Regions from separate parts of the Mesorhizobium sp. NZP2234 genome, predicted to be linked through region 2. Evidence: predicted binding sites of a transcription regulator. Region 2 holds the regulator's gene; each other region holds the start of a gene.
The links. Region 2 encodes LexA, which represses DNA repair genes until DNA is damaged. Its sites were predicted from a motif close to TGTTCNNNNTGTGTTCNG; they were not measured.

Region 1 (2,269 bases), 2.6 Mb from region 2:
ATGCCGGCTTCATTACCGGCTCGACCCTCACCGCCAATGGCGGCCAATACTTCGCCTGAGACGTCCGACGGCTTCATACCGTAGCGAACGGACCGGGAAACCGGTCCGTTTCCTTTGATGCCTTGGAAGCGAAAAAGCCCCGCCGCAGCGCAATGCCTGAATCCCGCACGCAGGGGCTAATGCGGCAGCGCCGCCTGTGCGGAACCCTGTGGCCAAGCCTGTGGATTGTCGGTGGAAAAGCTGTTCACAACACAAGTTATTGGAGAACAAAAAGGGAAAACGCCGCCGGCGCTGATTTGTAGCCGATTCGTTCCGGCTTTGAGCGCAAGTTAACGTTAACTGGCCGGAATCGCCCACAGTTCCTTAACACCAAATTCAGAAAGATTAACAATTTCATAATCTTGAGTGATGGATATCGTGCCGCCGCCGTCGTTTCTCGGCAAAGCTTAATAGCTGAGGTCGCTTAGCATAAAACGGGCCAGTTCAGGGATTCAGCATGTGGTGAGAGTCACGCTCACGAAATCCACATATAGCCGTGAACAAAAGCTGAATCTGGTCGAGTCACTGATTCGTCGCCGATTCGTTCCAGACTCGTTCCATCAGTTAAGCGATAGCCAATTTAGCGCTGTGCAAAGAGGCCTTCGAGCCGCCCACGGAACATTCCGCTTTCGCTTCGCGCACGAAATCCCTATGTGTCGCCTGTCATACGCGCCAGTTTGAAGGCACGCTCCCGACAATGAGAGGCCAGAAAGCCTTATTTCCGAGCCGATGAACATCCAGCCGAAACATACCGAGCCGCTGATCCTGTCGGGCCGCGACGTGACCGCCGTGCTTGGGCCGACCAACACCGGCAAGACCCACCTCGCCATCGAGCGCATGGTGGCGCATGAAACCGGTGTCATCGGGCTGCCGCTCAGATTGCTGGCGCGGGAAGTCTACACGCGCGTCTGCGAAAAGGTCGGCGCCCATAAAGTCGCTCTGATCACTGGCGAGGAGAAGATCCAGCCGCCAGGCGCCAGATATTCGGTCTGCACGGTCGAGGCCATGCCGCGCGAGACCGACGCCGCCTTCGTCGCCATCGACGAGGTGCAGCTCGCCGGCGACCTCGAGCGCGGCCACATCTTCACCGACCGCATCCTGCATCTTCGCGGCCGCCAGGAAACGCTCCTGCTCGGTGCCGCCACCATGCACGGCATCCTGCAGCGCCTGTTGAAGGGCGTCTCCGTGGTGACGCGGCCAAGGCTTTCGCATCTCGCCTATGCGGGCTCGAAGAAGCTGACGCGCCTGCCGCGCCGCACCGCGATCGTCGCCTTCTCCGCCGACGAGGTCTATGCCATCGCCGAGCTGATCCGACGCCAGCAAGGTGGCGCCGCCGTCGTGCTCGGCGCGCTCTCGCCGCGCACCCGCAACGCCCAGGTGGCATTGTTCCAATCGGGCGATGTCGACTATCTCGTCGCCACCGATGCCATCGGCATGGGCCTCAACCTCGATCTTGACCATGTCGCCTTCGCCCAGAACCGCAAGTTCGACGGCTACCAGTACCGCAACCTGACGGCGGCCGAGCTCGGCCAGATCGCCGGCCGCGCCGGACGCCATCTGCGCGACGGCACTTTCGGCGTCACCGGCCAGGTCGATCCGCTCGACGAGGAACTGGTCAAGAAGATCGAAAGCCATGACTTCGATCCGGTGAAGGTGCTGCAGTGGCGCACCGCGCATTTCGACTTCGCCAGCCTGGACGCGCTGAAGCGCTCGATCGAGACCAACGCTCCGGTGGAGGGTCTGACGCGCGCTCTGCCGGCGGTCGACGCGCAGGCGCTCGAATATCTTTCCCGCGACGAGGATATCCGCGCGCTGGCGACCGACGCCAAACGCGTGGCGCTCCTGTGGGAAGCCTGCGCGCTGCCCGACTACCGCAAGATCGCCCCGGCGCAGCATGCCGACCTCATCGCGTCGATCTATATGGACCTCGCCAAGCGAGGCCATGTCGACGAGAATTACATGGCCGAGCAAGTGCGCCGCGCCGACACCACCGAGGGCGACATCGACACGCTGTCGCACCGGATTGCCCAGATCCGCACCTGGACATTCGTGTCGAACCGGCCCGGCTGGCTGGCCGATCAGGCACACTGGCAGGAAAAGACGCGCGAAATCGAAGACAGATTGTCGGATGCGCTGCATGAGCGGTTGACGAAACGCTTCGTAGACCGCAGGACTTCCGTCCTCATGCGGCGCCTTAGAGAAAATACCATGCCTGAAGCCGAAATAAGCC
Region 2 (2,269 bases):
GTGCCGATGGTCCCTTTCTCTACGTGATGGGCAAGGGGCTGACGGCCATGATCGCCATATCGGCGTGGATATCGGAACGCTCCCCCGTCGATGCGATCGGGCTGATTTCACAGCACTCGGTGCTGCTGGTGACGATCGCACTGGTCATCGCAACGATGGCGACGACATGGCTGCGGCTCGCGGCAGTGCCATTCGCGCTCGCCGGCCTGTTGACGGTGTCGGATACGCGCACGCCGGATGTGCTGATCTCGGAAGACGCGCGCCTGGTCGCGGTGCCGATCGGCGGTGGCGAACTCGCGGTCAGCCGGGCTCGCCCGAACGAATTCACCGTCGACAATTGGAAACGCGCGCTGGTCTCCGAAACAATTGTCGCACCGGAGATGTTCAACAAGGCAGAGGGACAATTCGATATTGCCGATGCCGTCAATCTGCCGCCAGGGGCGCCGTTTTATTGCACGGAGGGCATCTGTCTCGCCCGGCATCCGTCTGGCGCGATCATCGCGCATGTCGAAGACCGCAAGGCTACCTGGAAGGCCTGCGGCTTCGCCGACCTGATCGTTGTCAATGACGCGACGGGCTACGATGCCTGCCACAACCCGCTGGTTCTCGTCGTCACCAAACGGCAACTTGCACGCAAGGGCAGTGCCGCCGTCTTCTTCGACCGCCAATCGGCGACCAGTCCGCCAATCATCAGCTTCGCCGTGGACGGACCGTATCGACCCTGGCACGCGCAACGAAAGTTTTCGCGCGAGGCGAGGGGACTGCCGCCCTATCAAAAACCCGAAACGCCGGCCGCTCCTGCTCAGTAGCGCCTGATCAGCCCGACCAGCTTGCCTTGCACCTTGACCCTGTCCGGCCCGAAAATTCGCGTCTCGTAGGCCGGGTTGGCGGCTTCAAGGGCAATCGAAGCGCCCTTGCGGCGGAATCGCTTCAAGGTCGCTTCCTCCTCGTCTACCAGCGCCACGACGATCTCGCCCGGGCTCGCCGTATCGGCGTTGCGGATAATGACCGTGTCGCCATCGAAGATGCCGGCCTCGATCATCGAATCGCCCTTGACCTCCAGCGCATAGTGTTCGCCACCCATGATCATGTCCGGCGGCACCGAGATCGAATGCGTCTGATGCTGGATGGCATCGATCGGCACACCGGCGGCGATACGGCCCATCACCGGGATCGACACGGCGGCGACCGCGTCGTCGTCATTCCCGGCAAAGGGCAAGCGTGACGGCGCCGGCTTGATCTGGCGGCCAACGCCGCCCTGACCAAGACTGCCTTGAATGACGCTAGGCGAGAATTTCTTTGCCGCGTTGAGGCCTGGCGCGATCGAATCCGGCAGCCGCAGCACTTCCAATGCCCGCGCCCGGTTGGGCAGCCGGCGGATGAAGCCGCGTTCCTCGAGCGCCGTGATCAGGCGATGGATCCCTGACTTGGAGGCGAGATCGAGCGCTTCCTTCATCTCGTCAAAGGAGGGTGGGATACCGCTTTCCTTCAGCCGTTCATGAATGAACATCAGAAGTTCATGTTGCTTGCGCGTCAGCATGGCGCCCCCCAGGCATTGAACGAAGGGTGTGAATCGGAATCGAAAAACAAACCCAGAACAAACACTATCTGTTCCAGTTGTGTTCCGCAACTGTTTAAAGTTTAGTGAACTTGTTAAGACATCTGAAATTATCCGCCGCCGGCAGTGCGCAGCGATCGACCGCCTTCGCCGCCAACGCGGGCATTGAAATCATTTTGGTTAATCGCCTGTGGCCTACCTCTTGATGGACCTTGGCATCGGTTTCTCAACGGCGTCCAGAGGCTGGATTTGCGTCGCTGGTCGATCCATTCCTGGCGGAACGAAACGAAATCAAAACGCCAACGATCATGCCTCAAGAGCAAGAACGCTGAAGTCATCCCGAAATTGCCTTCAGGCTGCCGGCGCGTGCGGTATAATTGTTCGCGCCGCTGTCCTCGCTGTGAACGTAGACATGCAGCGTGTAGCCGATATGCGCCGTCATCAGCGCTTTCGCCCGCTCGACATCGCGATCGAGGGCCGCTTCCATGATCGCGGTGTGATGCTCGATCGCGATCGCCTCGCGCAGGGCGTCCATTGCCTCGCCATAGCCATGCTTGAGGCCGGCCGCCGCCCGCAATGTCGGCGCCAGTCCGAGAAAACGATGATGCCGCCGCAACTGATCGGCGATTGTCGAGCGGAAGCGCAACAGCCAGTTGGACGTCGCGGCACTCAGCAATGCCGCGTGAAAGGCCTCGTGGCTCTCGTCCCATT
Region 3 (2,269 bases), 690 kb from region 2:
CGGAATCCCAGTTCCACAGCAGCTTGCCCGTGCTCGCATCATAGGCGCGGATAACGCCCGACGGCTCCTGCGTCGAATAATTGTCGTTGACCGCGCCGCCGACGATGATCTTGCCGCCCGCGATCAGCGGCGCCGAGGTCGAATAGTAATAGCCTGATTTGGGGTATGGCATGTTGGTCAAGAGATTGAGTGTGCCGGCCTCGGCGAAGGCGGGACAGACCTGCCCGTTGGCGGCGTCGAGCGCGATCAGCCGGGCATCCGAGGTCGGCAGGTAGACGCGGGTCGCGCAAGGCTGGCCGGCGGCGCCGGCGGCATCGGCATAATAGGACACGCCGCGGCAGGTCTGGTGCTGGCGGTCCTTGTCGAGCTTGATCTTGGGGTCGTAGCGCCATTTTTCCTTGCCGGTCGCGGCGTCGACCGCGATGGCGAAATTGTGCGGCGTGCATATATAGAGCGTGTCGCCGATCTTGAGCGGTGTCACCTGGTATGTGGTCTCGCCGACATCGTCCGGCCCCTTCACGTCGCCGGTGCGATAGGTCCAGGCCGGCTGCAGATTGGCGACATTGTCCGGCGTGATCTGGTCGAGCGGCGAATAGCGCTGGCCGAATTGCGTGCGGCCATAGAAGTGCCACTCGCCGGCCGGCACGTCGCCGCCGAGATTGGCGTTGGGGGTCACCTTGTCGGTGTCAAGCGCGCCGGCGATGTCCTTCGGGTCCGTGGTCATCGAATAGCCGGCCACCGCCAGTGAGGCCAGCACGGCCAGGATCAGCGGCGCGCGCCCGTCAGGACCGGCAAGGCCCCGCCGCGCCCACGGCGTCAGCAGCCATAGCGCCACCAGCACGATGATGCCGCCGCGCGGGCCGAGTTCCCACCAGTCGAAGCCGGTTTCCCACACCGCCCAGGCCAGCGTGCCGAGCACGATCGCCGCGTAGAGCCACAGCGCGGTGGAGCGGCGCCGGTAGAACAGCCATGCGGTGATCAGGAACGCGAGGCCCGATATGATGTAGTACCAGCTGCCGCCCAGCGAGGCCAGCCAGATGCCGCCAGCGCCAATTGTCAGACCGAGGAGAAAGAGAACAAGGGAGGTGATGGTTACAGCCAAGATGATACTCCTTCGACTGTTGCGCGCTTCTCGCGGCCATGGGCAACCCGGCATTGCGTTCCTGCCCGGCACACAACTTTCTCCCGCCCGCCTCGCCTGTCAAGCTTGTGCCACGGGCCCAGGGGCAGTGCTCGGTCTAGCTGCAAATGCGCGGCGGGTTGAGCGTCATGCGTGCCAAGGTGGCCGGATAAGCGGCTTTACCGGGAACAAAACGTAGACAGTTCTGGTCTTTCCCAACCGAATCACTACATTCGGGGACGATGTCCGGCTTTTCCGAAGACATGCCCTTTTTCGACGAACCCAATGCGCGGCCCACGGCCCCGTCGGGCATTGCCGCGCGCGCCATGGCTGCCCGCGGCGGCCACAACAATGCGCCGGACTATCTCCGGGGGCTGAATCCGGAACAAAGGCTGGCGGTGGAGACCACCGAGGGTCCTGTTCTGGTGCTGGCCGGCGCCGGCACCGGCAAGACGCGCGTGCTCACCACCCGCATCGCCCATATTCTCGCCACGGGGAAAGCCTTCCCCTCGCAGATTCTGGCCGTGACCTTCACCAACAAGGCCGCGCGCGAGATGAAACAGCGCATCGGCATTCTGATCGGCGAAGGCAATGTCGAGGGCATGCCGTGGCTGGGCACCTTCCACTCGATCGGCGTGAAGCTGCTGCGCCGCCATGCCGAGCTCGCGGGTCTGCGTTCCGACTTCACCATCCTCGACACCGACGATGTCGTGCGGCTGATCAAGCAGCTGATCCAGGCCGAGGGCCTCGACGACAAGCGCTGGCCGGCCAAACAGTTCGCGCAGATGATCGACGGCTGGAAGAACAAGGGCCTCGGCCCCGCCGAAATCCCCGAGGGCGACGCACGCAGCTTCGCCAACGGCAAGGGCCGCGAGCTCTACAAGGCCTATCAGGAGCGGCTGCAGACGCTGAACGCCTGCGACTTCGGCGACCTGCTCTGTCACCCGATCCGCATCTTCCGGGCCAATCCGGATGTGCTGAAGGACTATCACCGGCGCTTCAAATACATCCTCGTCGACGAATACCAGGACACCAACACCGCCCAGTACATGTGGCTGCGCCTGCTGGCACAGCGGTCGGACAGCGGGCGTGGGTCAACGTCGACGGATCTGCGATCGGCCGAAGGCCGCAAGCCCGACCAGGCGTCGG

Region 1: EB230_RS07220 (helicase-related protein) is a predicted target of LexA. The motif match lies at 582-599, and genes of this name have one in related genera.
Region 3: EB230_RS16625 (UvrD-helicase domain-containing protein) is a predicted target of LexA. The motif match lies at 1,305-1,322, and genes of this name have one in related genera.

Annotation. Positions count from the first base shown of each region.
Region 1 covers NZ_CP033364.1:1,484,781-1,487,049, reverse strand. Annotated here, with positions in the region: gene phbB (acetoacetyl-CoA reductase) at 1-59, shown strand, start outside; gene EB230_RS07220 (helicase-related protein) at 769-2,269, shown strand, end outside.
Region 2 covers NZ_CP033364.1:4,085,505-4,087,773, forward strand. Annotated here, with positions in the region: gene EB230_RS20125 (ComEC/Rec2 family competence protein) at 1-809, shown strand, start outside; gene lexA (transcriptional repressor LexA) at 803-1,540, opposite strand; gene EB230_RS20135 (GntR family transcriptional regulator) at 1,893-2,269, opposite strand, start outside.
Region 3 covers NZ_CP033364.1:3,391,557-3,393,825, reverse strand. Annotated here, with positions in the region: gene EB230_RS16630 (glucose/quinate/shikimate family membrane-bound PQQ-dependent dehydrogenase) at 1-1,102, opposite strand, end outside; gene EB230_RS16625 (UvrD-helicase domain-containing protein) at 1,363-2,269, shown strand, end outside.